2 regions of the Paenilisteria weihenstephanensis genome follow, and region 2 is predicted to be linked to the other one. Evidence: predicted binding sites of a transcription regulator. Region 2 holds the regulator's gene; the other holds the start of a gene.
The links. The regulator Rex, encoded in region 2, represses fermentation and respiration genes when NADH is low (regulators of the CRP and FNR family bind a similar motif). The targets are predictions, from matches to a motif close to TTGTGAAATATTTCACAA.
Positions count from the first base shown of each region.

Region 1: UE46_RS15040 (cytochrome ubiquinol oxidase subunit I) is a predicted target of Rex. The motif match lies at 6,525-6,542, and genes of this name have one in related genera.

Region 1 is NZ_CP011102.1:3,124,897-3,133,422, forward strand. It holds gene UE46_RS15020 (LPXTG cell wall anchor domain-containing protein) at 1-149, opposite strand, end outside; gene cydC (thiol reductant ABC exporter subunit CydC) at 508-2,247, opposite strand; gene cydD (thiol reductant ABC exporter subunit CydD) at 2,247-3,962, opposite strand; gene cydB (cytochrome d ubiquinol oxidase subunit II) at 3,962-4,975, opposite strand; gene UE46_RS15040 (cytochrome ubiquinol oxidase subunit I) at 4,977-6,401, opposite strand; gene tadA (tRNA adenosine(34) deaminase TadA) at 6,963-7,436, opposite strand; gene UE46_RS15050 (acyl-CoA synthetase) at 7,604-8,526, shown strand, end outside.
Region 2 is NZ_CP011102.1:2,605,762-2,614,287, forward strand. It holds gene groL (chaperonin GroEL) at 1-84, opposite strand, end outside; gene groES (co-chaperone GroES) at 123-407, opposite strand; gene UE46_RS12685 (CPBP family intramembrane glutamic endopeptidase) at 671-1,342, shown strand; gene UE46_RS12690 (YdiK family protein) at 1,354-1,542, shown strand; gene UE46_RS12695 (hypothetical protein) at 1,869-2,267, opposite strand; gene UE46_RS12700 (hypothetical protein) at 2,282-2,704, opposite strand; gene UE46_RS12705 (DNA glycosylase AlkZ-like family protein) at 2,816-3,886, opposite strand; gene UE46_RS12710 (aminoglycoside 6-adenylyltransferase) at 3,888-4,676, opposite strand; gene UE46_RS12715 (ISL3 family transposase) at 4,827-6,050, shown strand; gene UE46_RS12720 (redox-sensing transcriptional repressor Rex) at 6,210-6,851, opposite strand; gene UE46_RS12725 (ABC-F family ATP-binding cassette domain-containing protein) at 7,230-8,526, shown strand, end outside.

The DNA of each region.
Region 1 (8,526 bases), 520 kb from region 2:
TTTTCAAGTTCCTGCGACCCCTGGCTATTTTTCACTGCCACATCCTGAATAAAATCCCGTTCCACATTCGCCGAACTCACTGGAATCGCCGACACCAAATTAAACCCAACCAACATAAATAAAACAACAAAAATAACTGCCTTCTTCATCTCTTTTTCCCCTTTTCTATCAAAATTGCACATAAATGGTTCGTGCCTTGACCTGATGAATTTAGGGTCCCCACAAGCGCCTTCATCTCTGTTCTTAGATGAGCAAACCAAATGCGAGTTACACCAAGATGTAAGTATAAAAACGAGTACTCTAACTCGAAATTAAAAAGCAGAATTTTCAATCTTCATATTCAAGCATACCGTTACCTATCAAAAGTAACTATGTATAAAACTTCACTACATCTAAAACTTTAACATACAAAACATTATTATGCTACAAAAAAAGGCCTGTTTGTGTCTAAAATGTGACAAAACAGGTCTTTTTCAGTGTGATAAATATTACCTTTCATTACGTTAGTCACAGCTTAATTGGACGATCCAACTCATACAAGTGACGATAACGTTCTTCCTGATGCAACAATTCCTGATGTGTTCCCTCCATGATGATTTCCCCGTTCTCTAAGAATAATACCCGATCCATTTTCTCCACACCAACAAGATGATGCGTCACCCAAACGAGCGACTTCCCTTGCAGCGTCTCAAAAATAGTTCCCAGTAGTTCCTTCTCAGTAATCGGATCAAGTCCCACAGTTGGCTCATCTAGCACTACAATCGGCGTATCTTGTAACAAAATCCGAGCTAGTGCAATCCGTTGACGTTCACCACCAGAAAAGCGCGCGCCCATCTCCGTCATCTGCGTATGATATCCATCCGGCATGCTCATAATAAAGTCGTGCAACTTCACTTGTTTCGCGACCTCTGCGACTTCTTCATCCGTTGCATCCTGATTTCCCATTCGAATATTGTTCAAAACCGTCGTATTAAACAAATGTGCCTTCTGATTCAGCATCGAAATCATGTCCGCGATTTGCGGTCGAAGTTTCGCCACATCGTCCCCGTTTAACGTAACCGAGCCTGATGTTGGCGCCAAAGCCCCTTGCACTAATTTCAAAAATGTCGATTTCCCAGTACCACTTCGGCCTAAAATTGCGATTTTCTCGCCTTGCTTCAACTCAAAATCCAAATCTCGCAAAACAGGTTTCACATCTGTGTAACCAAAAGTCAGTTTTTCCGTACGTAAAGTTACATTTTGCGTATCGATCGCCACTTTTTCAAGCGCGCCTTCCTCTTCCCAAGTCAGAAGTTCCGCGTCCTCAATCTCTTCCAAACGCGCAATCGAATCCTTGTAAAGCGAGCCATCACTGACCGCATTACTCACCGGAATAAAGCTCTCCGATAAAGCTAAAATCGCTAACACAAACGCCGCGATAAACGTCGGTTCAAAAACGCCATCCACGACTTGCTCGTTTGTCCAATACACCATCGACAGCACCATAACTCCGATGATCAGTTGCCCAATAAAGTCGCGCAATGTCGCAAAACGCGCCTGTTTCGTTTCAGCCGCCAGCATCAATTTCTCATCCGCCTCATAATCCGCGATAAAGCTTTTTTCACGACCACTGAACATCCAGTCACTGATACCAAACACAGCATCGGTGAATTTTTGATACAACTTATTCCGTTCCTGCTTCATGTACGCATTTTTTCCACGCGCATAAAGTAGCGACACCCAAGGCATCACAAGAACGAGCAGCGCGATATAAGCGAAAAATAGAATCGCAAACGGAATCGAAAAGACGCCAAGTGAAATCACAATCCCACCATATAAAACCATTGCCACAATGTTCGGAAGTAGCGTCGTCAAATAGTAATTTTGCAAATGCTCGATATCATCCGAAAGAAGCCCCAAAATATCCCCCGTCCGGTAACGCGAACGCATCAACAAAGCTTGCGGTTCAATAATACGGTACAAACGCACACGCATTTTCGCCAAAATCCGCAAAACGAGCGAATGACTCGCCAGACGTTCGACGTAACGCGATACCGCACGCATGATTCCGAATGCCCGCACACCAACGATCGGCACATAAATAAGTAAAATTGTCTCCGGAATCGTTGCCGCTGTCGAGATCAAATATCCCGATGTAAACATTAACGCTCCCGTTGAAAATACCGTCAACAACCCGAGCAAAATAACCCAGAGGAAAAGCATCCGATTTTGTTTGATATACGGCCCAATCCAGCTACTTTTTATCATCAGATCTCCTCCAATTGGGCTTTGATTAATTTCGCATAAAAGCCATTTTTCGCGATCAATTCTTCGTGCGTGCCAACTTCCACAATCGCACCATGATCCAGCACAATAATCCGGTCCATTTCAAGCATCCAATGCAAACGATGCGTCGCAAAAAAGACAAGACGGTTCTCAAATAAATCAAGCATCGGCTGCTTCAACTCATACTCCGTCTCAATATCCAAATGCGCCGTCGGTTCATCCATCAACACAATTCGGCGATCACTAAGAAAAGCCCGCGCAATTGCAATCCGCTGCTCCTGACCACCACTAAGCACACGCCCAGCCTCACCAACAAGCGTATCATAACCCGCATCAAGCTCCGCCACTAAATCGCGCAACCCAGCCTCATTCGCCGCCTGCTCCACTGCCGCGTCCGTACTATCCGGTGCATAAAAACGAATATTCTCGCGCACCGTTTCATGAAAAAGGTACGGGTGCTGCGGAATATACGTCACCTGACTCTGCCAAGCCGCATCACGCAACTGCACACGTTCAGTGTCGTTCCAAATAAATTCACCCGCCGTCGGTTCCAAAAAGCCACTCAGCACATCGATCATCGTTGACTTCCCAGCCCCCGTTGCACCAATAATCCCGATCTTTTCAAAACCCGAAACCGTAAAATTCGCCGCGTCAAGCGAAGTCGGCGAGTCCGCCTGATGTTGCACCGTCACATTTTGCAAAGTAAACGACGTATTCGCGTCGAACTCCAACTTCTGATCCGCCGCAACCTCCGTCACGTCCTTATTAATAATCTCCTGAATCACACGTCCCGCCTCTTGACCGTCTAGCGTCGCGTGATAATCCGAGCCAACCTCACGAACCGGCAAAAAGTACTCCGGTGCTAAAATAAGTATCCCGAGCGCGATCGGCAAATTCATCGTCATTTCAATCAAACCTAGCCCTAGAAACACCGCCACCGTCGCAACCGAAAGCATCGTAAAGAAGTCCAGCGCAAACGAAGACAAGAACGCCATTCGCAAAGTCCCCATCGTTGCCTTCCGGTAATCCTCACTCACCTTCGCAATATTCCCCTCATGCGAGCGACTAATCCCCAAATATTTCAGCGTTTCAAGTCCCTTTAGCGAGTCCACAAAATGATTCGACAACACACGATGCGTCTCAAACTGGCGATCCGCCTGTTTCTTCGTTGCCAGCCCAATCATAATCAAAAATAGAATCAAAATCGGCAACGTCAAAATCAAAATCGTGCCCGACGTCCCATCTTCTATAAATACGTAGATTAAAATCATCACAGGAATAATAGACATATTCATCAATTTCGGCAAAAAGAGCTCCAAATAGCGTCGAAAATCAGCGACGCCTTCCATCACCATCGTCACGACTTTCCCTGTCCCTTCCGCACTTGTATAGCGCGGCCCAAGTAGAAACAATTTTGAAAGCAGTTCCTGGCGCATCTTCGTCCCTGTTTTTGCAGCATAATCATAGACTATTTTGCGTTTCCATACATTCAAAAAATGCCGTACGAGATAAGCCCCCGCAAAGAGGCCTAAATCGAACAGCGCGTTCCCCCACGGTTCCCCGTGAAATAACGTTGTAATCGCAGTTGCTAAATATCTTGCCATCGCGATGATAGCCGCGCCCTGAACAATTGTCAGGACGGCTAGCATTGCAAGGATCGGTTTTATACCTTGGTATTTTAATAAATCTCTACCCATTAGTACGTCATTTTCTCCTTACTGGATACACGCTTGCGGAACACATAATAGCTCCAGATTTGATAACCTAGTACGAACGGCAAAAGCGTCAGAGCCACGATTGTCATTACTTTCAGCGAATAATCGCCGGATGCTGCATTATGAATCGTTAAATCATATAGCGAACTTGTCGAACTAATCATGACACGTGGGAATAATCCCGCAAAAATCGCGCCGATCGTTCCAACAATTCCAAGTCCACTAAAGGCAAATGCCCAACCTTCGCGACCTTTCCAAAGAGCAATCGCAGAGATTACGTAGAAAACAACAGTCGCGCCGATAATGATTGGCAATAAGACTGGACGAGCTTGGAAAATATCTGTATAGAAGAACGCCATCACTACAAAAATCGCAAGTACAGGAACCGTTACGAACCACATCCGTTTTGCAATCCGATTCGCACGTTCACGAATGTCGTCATGCGTACGAAGCGTGATAAACAGCAATCCGTGGAAATAACAGATTAATGTAACCGTCAATCCGCCCATAAGCGAGAACGGCGTAATGTAATCAAAGAATCCTGCATTCATATTCATTTCACTATTAATCGGCATCCCCGCAACAAGTGACGAGAACAAGACGCCAAGTAAGAACGGCGGCAAAACACTACCGATAAAAATAACCCAATCCCACGTTTTCACCCAAGCTTTTGTATCATGTTTCCCGCGGAATTCAAACGAAACACCACGGCCGATGAGCGCCAGCAAGAAGAAGACAAGTGGAATATAATAACCACTAAACATTGTCGCATACCAGTTCGGAAACGCCGCAAAAATCGCGCCCCCAGCCGTCAGCAACCAAACCTCATTCGCATCCCAGAAAGGACCGATCGTATTGATTAAAACACGACGCTCCATATCATTTCGAGCTACAAAACGAGTCGACATTCCAACTCCAAAATCAAACCCTTCCAAGAAGAAAAAGCCGATGAAAAGTACAGCAACTAAAAGGAACCACAGTTCATTTAATTCCATCTTATTTCGCCCCCTTCAAATCAAATGGATCGACAGACGCAGGCGTTTTCTTACCTTTTTTATCGTCATGATCGTGTGCAAATGGCCCTGCTTTGATTTCGCGAATAAACAGCCAGACTAGCACAATTGCAAGCGCCAGATAGATCGCTGAAAACGCAATGAGCGAGAATAATATCGAGCCTGCCGAGACGTTCGGTGAGACCCCATCAGCCGTTGACATGTAGCCAAATACTACCCACGGTTGACGCCCTACTTCCGTCATAATCCAACCCATTGAATTGGCGATGAACGGGAAAGCAATCATTGGAATCATTAAACGTAAATATAATTTTGAAGTTGTTAATTTTTTGCGCCATGCAAGGAAAGCTCCCCACAAGCCGAACATAATCATTAACATACCGGAGAGCACCATAATACGGAAGCTCCAGAATGATGTTTTAACTGGTGGAATATAGTTCATATCCGCCCCGAAACGATCTTTATACTTCTCTTGATACTCGGCCTGTAGCGAATTCATACCTTGAACGCTACCAGAGAACGTCGAGTAGGATAAGAAGCTCAGCGCATACGGAATATTAACTTCCCACGTGTTCTTCTTGTTGTCAACATCAATCCCAGCGATCATCGTCCACGGTGCCGGATCGGCCGTATCATCCCATATACCTTCCGTCGCCGCCATTTTCATCGGTTGCGTTTTAACAAGATATTGCGCTTGTTGGTGACCACTGAAGGCCGTACCAAAACCACCGATAATAACGAGTACGAGCGCGATTTGGAACGATTTTCGGAAAAAGTCCACATCTTGCTTTTTAAGTAATTTGTACGCGCTGACCCCGGCTACAAAGAACGCACCCGTCGCGAACGCACCAAAGATAACGTGTGGGAATTCCACAAGTAACTGTCCATTCGTAATAAGCGCCCAGAAATCGTTCATTTCCGCACGTCCATTGATTTCTTGGAATCCTACTGGATGTTGCATGAATGAGTTCGCCGCTAAAATCCAGAACGCGGAGAAAACTGTTCCAAGTGCAACCAGCCAAATACACATTAAATGTAATTTCTTGTTCAAGCGATCCCAGCCGAAGATCCAAAGTCCGATAAATGTTGATTCCATAAAGAAGGCAAGTAGCGCTTCAATTGCAAGCGGTGCCCCAAATACGTCCCCTACGAATCTCGAATAGTCCGACCAGTTCATCCCGAATTGGAATTCCTGAATTATCCCTGTTACTACCCCTACCGCGAAGTTAATTAAGAACAAATGTCCCCAAAACTTCGACATTTTTTTGTAGATTTCTTTTTTCTTCACAACATACAACGTTTCCATAAGAGCAACCATAAATACAAGTCCAATAGAAAGTGGTACAAATAAGAAATGGAAAACGGTTGTTGATCCGAATTGAAGTCTAGCTAAGAAAAGTTTATCCACCTTTTTTCCTCCTTTTGTGTTTATTGGGCATTTAACCCAGCTTGTTAGCATTATAATAATTTGCCGACTTTTTACTATACACATTTATCGATTGTGAAAAACTGCGAATACCGTTCTGATACCTTGTGTTAAAATTCACAAATCATGATATAAGAAAAAACACGTACGGAAATCCCCTGATTCCACTGAAAAATAGTTACTTCTCAGACTGTGTCTAATTTCTCACATAAATAAACGCGTGAAGCGAGCTACAGAAACCGCCCTCTCGAAATTTTCGTGGCCTCCGCAAAAACCAAAAGAAGGTTTTCACTGCGCCCTCTAACAAATTTTGTCGAGGCTAACGGGTTTCCTTCGCATCTTTGACAGATTAGAATAAGTTCTACCTAATCTTTATTCTATCTCATTTTGACCTAAATTTGTTTAGTTCTTTTGGTTCTAATTTCATAAGGGAAAACATGGAGTCATAAAGTGAGTCGGGCAGGCGAGTTTAGACGTATCAGTGCATTGCGCATTTTTTCACATATTAGCGCATAATGGGGATAAATTGAATTAAAATAGGTATTACGGCTTCTTTTGTAATTTTTTTTGCGCTCGTAAATTGCGGAAAAAGTCGGTTAGGATGGCACCGCATTCATCAGCTAAGAGTCCAGCTTCTACTTCGCATTGATGATTGAAGCGCGAATCTTGAAGTAGGTTCATGAGCGTTCCAGCTGTTCCGGCTTTGGGATCAGGTGCTCCGTAGTAAACCGTGTCTATGCGGGATAGTAGAATCGCGCCGCTGCACATCGGGCAAGGTTCAAGCGTGACGTAGAGTTCCGCACCTTCGAGTCGCCAAGCGTCTTGGTTTTTGCAGGCGTCTTGGATCGCTAGGATCTCGGCGTGCGTGATCGCGTTTTTTGTCGTTTCGCGGAGATTGTGCGCGCGTCCGATGATTTCATCGTTAAGCACTACAACCGCGCCAATCGGGACTTCCCCTTTTTCGCGTGCTTTTTCGGCTTCGAGTAAGGCCTCGCGCATATAGATTTCTTTTTGCATGGATGTTTCCCCTTTCGATATCTTCTTTATTTTAGCATAGGTATGCGGTTTGTGCCTTTTATTTGCTTTGGTTAGGAGGTTATAGTACCATGTATTAGTACCTGGTAACAATAAAAATGATGCCTCAAGGAGAAACACCAAAAATAAACCCAAGGAGATGTTCCAAAGTGAAATCTGAAAATTTAATTGCACCTGAATTTTATAATATTACGGATGAAATTGCACAATTTGACTCGGAGAAAACGGCGCTGATTTGGCAGAATGAGGCTGGGGATGTGAAGGAATGGTCTTATCATCATTTGTTAGAGCAGGCGAACCGGTTTGCGACTGTGATGAAGGATGCTGGTATCGGGAAGGGCGATCATGTGATTGTGATGATGCCGCGGTTGTTGGAGACGTACGCGGTTTATATGGGGATTTGGCTGACGGGCGCGATTATTATTCCTGCCTCGGAGCTTTTAAAGGCGCATGATTTGGAATATCGGATTCATCATGCGGGCGTGAAAGCTGTGATTGCGGACGTGAGTTGTACGGCGGAGTTTGATAAGATCGTGGACGCGCCTAGTATCGTGACGCGGATTGTTGTTGGGGCGGACGGCGCGCGTGATGGTTGGCTGGGTTATGAGCGGTTGATTGAGGACGCTGACGCCGAATTTGAGAAGGTAGCGACGCGCAAAGATGATCCTTGTTTGCTGGCCTTTACGTCAGGCACGACGGGGAATCCGAAGGGTGTGGTGCATGTGCATGGTTGGGGTTACGCACACATTCGGATCGCCGCGGACCACTGGTTGGATATTCGCGAGAGCGACACGGTTTGGGCAACGGCTGGACCTGGCTGGCAAAAGTGGGTTTGGTCGCCGTTCTTGTCTGTTTTAGGCAAAGGCGCGACGGGTTTCATTTATAATGGGCGTTTCCGTCCCGCGAAACAGTTGGAACTTTTGCAAGATAAGCAAATTAATGTGCTTTGCTGTACGCCGACGGAATACCGTTTGATGGCGAAGGCGGACCACTTGGATTCGTATGATTTGAGTCATTTGCGCAGCGCTGTTTCTGCTGGTGAGCCGCTGAACCGCGAAGTTATCACAGTTTT
Region 2 (8,526 bases):
TACTTTTACAGCATTTGCTAATTGATCAACACCACGAAGCATTGCGCGACGTGCGTCTTCACTAAATTTAATATCTTTTGCCATTTTTGTATTCCTCCTCTATTTGTTGTTTTTCGTATTATTTATTTGATGACTGCAAGCACATCTGACTCACGTACGATCAAATAGTCTTTTCCGTCGTATGTTACTTCTGTGCCTGAGTATTTAGAGAAAATAATGTGGTCATTTTCTGCTACTTCAAGTGCAACTGTGTCGCCATTATCAAGCACGCGGCCACTTCCGACTGCTACCACTTTACCTTCTTGTGGTTTTTCCTGTGCTGCGTCTGGTAATACAATACCACTTGCCGTTTTCTCTTCTGCTTCCAAAACTTCGATAATAACGCGATCTCCTAATGGTTTTAACAATTAAAACAACCTCCTCAAGTCTATGTTTATGATTTTTAGCACTCATAGCATTAGAGTGCTAACCCACTTCTTATATTATAAAAAATACGGGAGAAATGCAAGTATTTACACCTATCAATATCCCCTGTGTTGATTGTTACCTTAATAATTAGTACAATGGGAAAGTATCCATAAGGACGGGATTGATTATTTTCAAGTATATCCTTTACAGCTTTATCTTTTCATACAAAAATGTAGTTCCTCAATCGAAAGGTCGTGTTAGTTTGAATAGACGTTATTGGTATGTGCTCTTAACATACTTTGCTGCTTATTTTTCTTCTTTAATAGGCGCCCCAATTGTAATGGGGATTTTACGAGCGGTTACTGATTTATCAAGACAACAAATCGTCACGTATTCCGCGGTTTACTGGAGTGTTTTTAGTAACTTTTTAGCGGTTATTATTATTTGGCTCCTCCTTCGTAAACAAGCACCTTCGACAAAAATTGAGAAGGGACAGCCACTGCCGGTTGGAACAAGTATCGGCTATGCGGTTGTTGGTGTAATATTTTTATTTTTGGGTCAATATATAGCTCTTTTCATTATGAGTATATTTGGTATCACTGGCATTTCTCAAAATACAGAACTTATGAGTGAATTAACTCGTATGGTTCCCATAATGATTATTTTCACCTCAGTTCTGGCACCTATACTTGAAGAAATTATATTTCGTAAAATTATATTTGGGGAATTAGCTTCCCGAATAAATATTCATATGGCTGCTGTCATAAGTTCTGTCTTATTCGGCTTGGCCCATATAGATTTAGCATATTTGCTTGTATATGTTGTGATTGGACTAATTATGTGTTATCTTTACACAAAAACAAAAAGAATTGCCATACCCATTATAGCCCATATTTTGATGAACATTATTGTAATGATTCCTCAACTCACCTAAGGAGGTCTGTTATGAATAAACCATTATCGTTGCAAGGACTTATTTATTTAGTTCTCGCTGTTGTTTTCGTGTACTTTGCAGTAAATCAAGTAAATAATAATGGCTGGACAATTTTGACTTATCTAATGATTGCAATGTCTACCGTCAATTTTGTAACTGGAATTAAATTTATTTCTATTGGCTTATCTAAGAAAAAATAAAACTTTAAACATGAATCTCAAAACACTTTTAGAATATTACATCTCTAACCTAAGAGGTTGCTCTCATTCTATTACTAATATAATTCTAACACTCTTTAGGATCTATTAATTAATCATGGTAATAAAATGAAAATACGATTACCTTTTGTAAAACAAAGGTCTTTCCTAATTAGTTCACTATCAGTCAAAAAAGGCTCCTTCATTTACTGAAAGAGCCTTCTAATGATAAAAACCTATCTAAGTAACCATATCTCTACATAAAAATACTATAAATCATTATTTATGTACATGAGTACTAGATTATCGCGTATTTAAAAAATGTAAATTTATATACTTAAAATAACTAAGTTATTGCCTAACCATTTCAAAAAATTACTAAACGATGATTGACTATTTCTTTGTTTCACCAATTTATCATTTTTAGATTTAGCTTCTTTCCATTTTTTAGAATCCTTAAGCTTACTTAATTTCTTTTTAGGAACATCTTTAAATGTCTTTCCATCATGTTTAGTTCCATCAACATTTTCTGAACCTATTTGTTTATTTCCTTTATACACATGCCCGTGCCATTTACCTGTTTTCGTATCGTGCGGTCGATCGATACGAGCTTTATAGCCATCTCCCAAATCCACAGTAGCACTAGATGCTGCCTCTGCTACATTTCCAAATGAAAACAACAAAATAACAGCCGCCAATACACAAATAATCTTATTAAATTTTTTCATAATATATTTCCCCCTTATTTTTGTATGATATTATTAATCGTTGACGCATCCTTAATGACGATATTTGATTCAAATAATTCATTAATTCTTTCTACTAAATCAATGATACCATCGCCTTCTGGATAACCAGATTCCAAATCAACATCTACATCAAAGAAATCAACTAGATAATCAATACTGGGCTTAAAACTAAGTAGCCCCTCAACAAAAGAAAGTATGTACTCTCTTTCTTTTATCGTCAGTTCACGTCTAATACCACACTTAACAAGAATATGATTATCATTAGGTACAAAATCATCCTCAAAAATTCTTTCTCCGAAGCTTTTTTCAGCCTTTGCAAAAGTATCAACTAACAAAAGATAAGCTATATCCTCAAATTCTATAGAAAACTTAAAAAATTCACTAGTGTCAGTTAAAAGAAATCTTTCAAAATCCACATAAAACACCTCCCATCCGCTTTCTAAAATATAACTAATTATAGCACATTTTTGCAGAACAAGAAACAACTATTTATTTTCCTTTTCGAACCTTTTATCCCAAGCAGAATCTTATTTTTGCAGACCCTTATATTCAAATTCTATTGATTGTTTCCCAAATCGCATGGCAAATCGTTCTAATTCTCGCTTCACAAGTTCCTCATAACACGCTTCTTCAAAATAAGAAACGGTGAATACTAACGTTTTTTTCTTCCATTCGTATTTCCAAAGTCCAACAGCCCGATTTTCGGCTACTATAATGGCGGAACAATGCCCGTTCACCGTCCAAGCTGATTTACGCTGGGCTTCTGTCATAATCCAGGTCGGATCTTTATACGCTATTACCGCCTGATCGAATTTTCCTGTTAGAAATACGCGGCTTTCCTGAATCAGCGGTTTATCATTTTTTAGCATCACGTAGGTTTCCTCGTCCAAAGTAAATGTATCTAATTCATCCTCTAATTTCAGTGTCGCTGCTTTTATTTCACCAACATTTAGTCCGCTCCAATGCCTGAAATCGTTCCATGTTGCGGGGCCATAACCTGCTAAATAACGGCGTATCAGCGTCATCATCGCTTCCAGATCCTTCGTTTGCTCCGCCTCCCACTCTTCAAAATCTCCCAGCCAAATCCGGTGGGTATAATTTCGAATCGTGTCGCTCGATGGTAACAATCGGAAAATACCTTGCATCGCCGCTTGGGCAATGATCGACGAGGTCACTTGCGCGGAATAATCGCCAATAATCGCTTCTAATTCTTTACGGCTAACGATTTCTTGTTTCCGTCCGAGCGCATCCATCTGAGCTAAAACTGCCGCTAGATCAACGCCCTCTTTTTTACAAATCCGATGTACTATATTGGTTCTCGTACCAAAAACGCGAAAAACTAGCTCCCAATCACTGATTAAAAAAGTATGTAATGTCAGCCTGTTTGCCCATATTTTAATCACATGTTGCTCTTCAAAAAACGCTTCTGCTTCTTCCCAAGTCATATCCACGTGCTGCAAAAAATTCACAAGCGCCGGTTGATGATTTTGCGATTGTAGTGCGATCGCCTGCTGCATAAATGCGGTTGGATCTTTATATGGCTGATTCATCCCAAGTTTCTGTAATCTGATTTCTGTTATTTCTTTTTTTGTAAGCATCCTAATCCTCCTGTATTTTCAAAAGTAGCGCCTTCATGCCTTCTATTTTAACTGTTGGTAGCCTAAAATGGTATGTTGAAGCAATAAAATGGGAAACTTCTTCAAATAACGTGATTTCTTCCCACATTGCTTGCCAATTCGACGCAACTGTATAATCTGCGAAAATAGCTGGGAATTTTGAAACAATCGGTTTCGATGTCCATTTCTCTATTTTACGTCCTGAAAATGATATTTCTTGTCCTTCTATTCTTGCTTTTTCTTCTAGCAATGGCAATAAATAATTTTCACGGATTCCTGCTTGAATGTCTTGAACGAACCAGATATCTTCGCGTTTTATAAACTTCGCCACGTAGTGTAATTCAAACCAGAATTCATTTACAATTTGATCGAACGTGGCATTTGTAATCGGTTCCCACTTCTTTTCAAGTAGACATAATTGGATTTTATCTGCGTATTGGTCTTTATCAAGCAGGATTTCTAACTTTTCATAGTAGGGAAAGGGATTATCAAGCAAAGAAATTGGCCAAAATGAAAAATCGACTTTCACGCCATTTTGGAAAAGAACTAATTGTGTCGCGATGTTTCCAGCGGGAGTTTCCATATGTAGTTGGGTATCGATGAGTACGTCGCCAATTTCAACAAGCCAATCTCGGTTTTTGCCGTAATGGACATCTCCGTCATACCAAATATTGATATCTAAATCAGATAAATCATCCACATCTTGTTGCTTTGCGAGTGACCCTTCTAACACCAATGCCTTTACTTTCGGCTGAGATTTACCCCACGCCACTATTTTCTTGGTTCTATAATAAATGTTGGGGTAGAAAATAATCTATCTCCGCATTTTTTTGTTCTCATTTCAAGACAAAAAAATACACAGTAATATCAAAATCCTTTAAGATAAAAGTGACGAAACCCAATCCAAAGGAGCGATATTACCATGCCAGACCATTTTATCATACAACTCATCGGTTTAGAAAATAAAAACATCCAACTTCTTGATTATTCGATTGAAAATCATATCTGCCACATTCATATCCAACTAAAACGAAAAAAACATGCCTGCCCCTCTTGTAAAACACGGACAGATCGCATTAAAGACTATCGTACGCACACTTTCCAACATCTAAAAGTCGCAGAAAAACGTGTCTATGTGCACTATCGAAAACGCAGATATGCTTGTTCCTGCGGAAAATCATTTGATGAAAAAAATCAAGGACTTGTGGCACGCTATCAGCGTTTTTCGACATCTTGGCATCAAGCAGCCCTTTTCCATAGTATCTCTGCCCCCTCCTTTACCTATACTGCCAGAACGTTTGGAACCACCGCACCTAAAATTATGCGCCTATTCGACGCGCGTACAGAAGCCTTTTCCACGCCTCCCGTCGCTCTTCCTAAAGTCATCGCTATCGATGAGTTCAAGGGAGATACCGACAAAGGCAAATTCCAACTCATTATCGCTGACCCCATGACTCGTCGCCCCATTGATATCTTAGAAAACCGTCGCGCCAAAACCATTCAACGTTATTTAAGAGAACGCGGGCATCAGGTAGAGATGGTTATCATGGATTTGAGCTCGACCTTCAAAAACGCTGTGCAACAAGCTCTTGACAAACCAGTTATTATTGCCGATTCTTTCCACTTCTCTCGCTACATCTATTGGGCGCTGAATAAAGTCCGCGTTCGTGTCCAACAGCGTTTTTCAGAAAAAGATCGAAAACACGGGAAACGGATACAAAAACTCCTTTTCAAGCGATCTCATAAGCTGGATACAGCGCAAAAAAGCATCATTCGCCGTTACTTAAGCTTGCACCCTGATCTACAAACCGCCTACACCATCAAGGAAGCCTATCAGGCTTGGTTTGATGCCAATAAAGCACAAGAACGCCGCGACGTTCGTCAATCCTTACACGATTTCTATCAACTCGTACAAGACAAACAGCTTCCAGAATTCATAAAAGCTATCGGTACTTTCCGACGCTGGGAAACAGAAATCATCAATGCCTTCATTTACCCACATCTGTCCAATGGTTTCGTAGAAGGAATTAACAACCGAACCAAGGTCATCAAGCGTACTTCTTATGGCTATCAAAACTTTTCACGGTTCCGCGCCAAAATACTTGCCCAGCACTTTATCAAAAATTTTGACATTTCTGTAGGCTAAAAAGAGGTACAAGCCACTATTTCCCTAGCTTGTACCTCGATATTTCACCCCAACAATTGACAAAGAGCCATTTTCTTATTTTCTTCAACACTTCTGTTAGCATCTAATCTGCCCCCTTATCAAAAAATGAGACCAAACATGATGTCTGGCCTCGTTTTATTATTTATTTGGATAGTTTTCTAGGAAGTAAATCAATGTTTGTAATTCGGTTGTTAAATCGATGTGATGCACGCGGACATGTTTTGGAACGCTGATACGCGCTGGTGTAAAGTTTAGAATACCTTTGACATCAGCTTCAAGCAGGCGATCCACCGTCGTTTGCGCTTCATCGGATGGTACCGTTAGAATCACGACTTCGATTTTATTTTCCTTCAATAGATCTTGCATGTCATTAAGATGGTAAATCGGAATATCTTGTTGCACTGTTCCAACTTTATTGGCGTCAACATCAAATGCTGCGACGATTTTTATATTATTATTTTTCATGAAATTGTAGTGTAAAAGTGCAGTCCCCAAATTACCAACACCGATAATAGCTACGTTTGTCTGTTTGTCTTGGCTAAGTGTCTTGCTAAAGAAATCCAAAATGTAGGACACGTTATAGCCATAGCCTTTCTTACCTAGTGCTCCAAAATAGGAGAAATCACGACGAATGGTTGCTGAGTCAACTTTCACAGCCTCGCTTAATTCAGCTGATGATACTCGTTCCTTGCCTGACTCATGCAAATATTTTAAGTAGCGATGATACAGTGGCAAACGCTTTGCTGTTGCTTGTGGGATCTTGCCCGTTTCTTCGATCATGTTTGTTTCCCTTCTTCCTTTTGATTTTAACTGGACAACGATCAAATTTAAAACCTTATCCTTGTGTGACAAAACATGCTCCTACAGTAAAAAATGATTGCGCATTTTTCTATCGTTGTTTATTTCACATGCTTGCTTATTTACTATAAACATTTCACATAGGATTCACAATGTTTTTGCTCACATATTATGTTACTATTTTGTGACATAACGTTTCAAATACAATTATACAGCAACAAATGTAATATTGCTAGTATTTTCACAAGGTCGAGATTGTGAATTCAATGATAGTAAGCGGTTCCTTTCTTATATCATTGCTTCTATAGCTCCTTTACGATAAACTAGGAAGATAGAGATATGATGAAGGAGAAATATACAATGATACTTTTACAAGTACAGCAGATCGTCAAAAATTTTGGCGCTGAAACGATATTAGAAAATATAAAATTAGAGGTTCAGACAAATGACAGAATCGCGCTGGTTGGCCGTAATGGTGCGGGAAAATCAACGCTTTTAAAAATTATTGCGGGGCAAATTAGTTATGATGGCGGTACGATTTCAAAGCCAAAACATGTTCAAATTGGCTATTTAGCGCAGAATACTGGGCTTGAGTCGACGAAAACGATTTGGAATGAGATGTTGTCTGGATTTACCGGGCTTCAAGCGATGGAGCAGGATTTGCGAAAACTGGAGGAACAGCTCGGTAATCCTGCTATTTATGATAACAAGGAGCAATATGAACAGACGTTAAAGGAATATGATCAATTGCAGCACGCGTTTAAAGAGCAAGGCGGTTACCAGTATGAAGCGGATATTCGCTCGGTTTTGCACGGTTTACGCTTTTTCGAAGAGGATTATGAGAAATTGATTGCTTCCCTTAGCGGTGGGCAAAAAACGCGTCTTGCTTTGGCGAAATTACTTCTCGCTAAACACGATATTCTCATTCTCGATGAGCCGACCAACCATTTAGATATCGCCACGCTTTCTTGGCTGGAGAGCTATTTGCAAAACTATAAAGGCGCGCTTCTTATTGTTTCTCATGACCGCTATTTTCTGGATAAGGTCGTGAATCAAGTGTACGAAATTAGCCGTACGCAGATCGATCGCTATGTCGGCAACTACTCGCGTTACCTTGTTCAAAAGCAAGCAAAACTCGAACAGCAATGGAAAGAATTCGATAAACAGCAAGATAAAATTGCGAAATTGGAAGACTTTGTTGCGCGAAATATCGTTCGGTCTTCTACAACAAAACGCGCGCAAAGTCGTCGTAAACAATTGGAGAAACTCGATCGCTTAGATCGACCGCAAGGCAGTGAAAAAACGGCGCATTTTGGTTTCCAATTTGATCGTGATAGTGGTAAAGATGTGTTATTCGTCGAGGATTTGGCGATTGGCTATGCGGTGGATAAACGTGTTTCACAGAAATTGACATTCGATATGAAGCGGCATGAAAGTATCGCGCTAGTTGGGCCGAATGGGATTGGGAAATCGACGTTACTCAAAACGTTGATTGGTGATATTCCCGCGCTTTCTGGGGAGTATCGTTTTGGTGCTAATGTTCAGATTGGGTACTATGATCAAGAACAGGCGAAGTTAAATTCGAATAAGTCGGTTCTGCATGAGCTTTGGGATGATTATCCGCATTTGAATGAACAAGCGATCCGCACGACGCTCG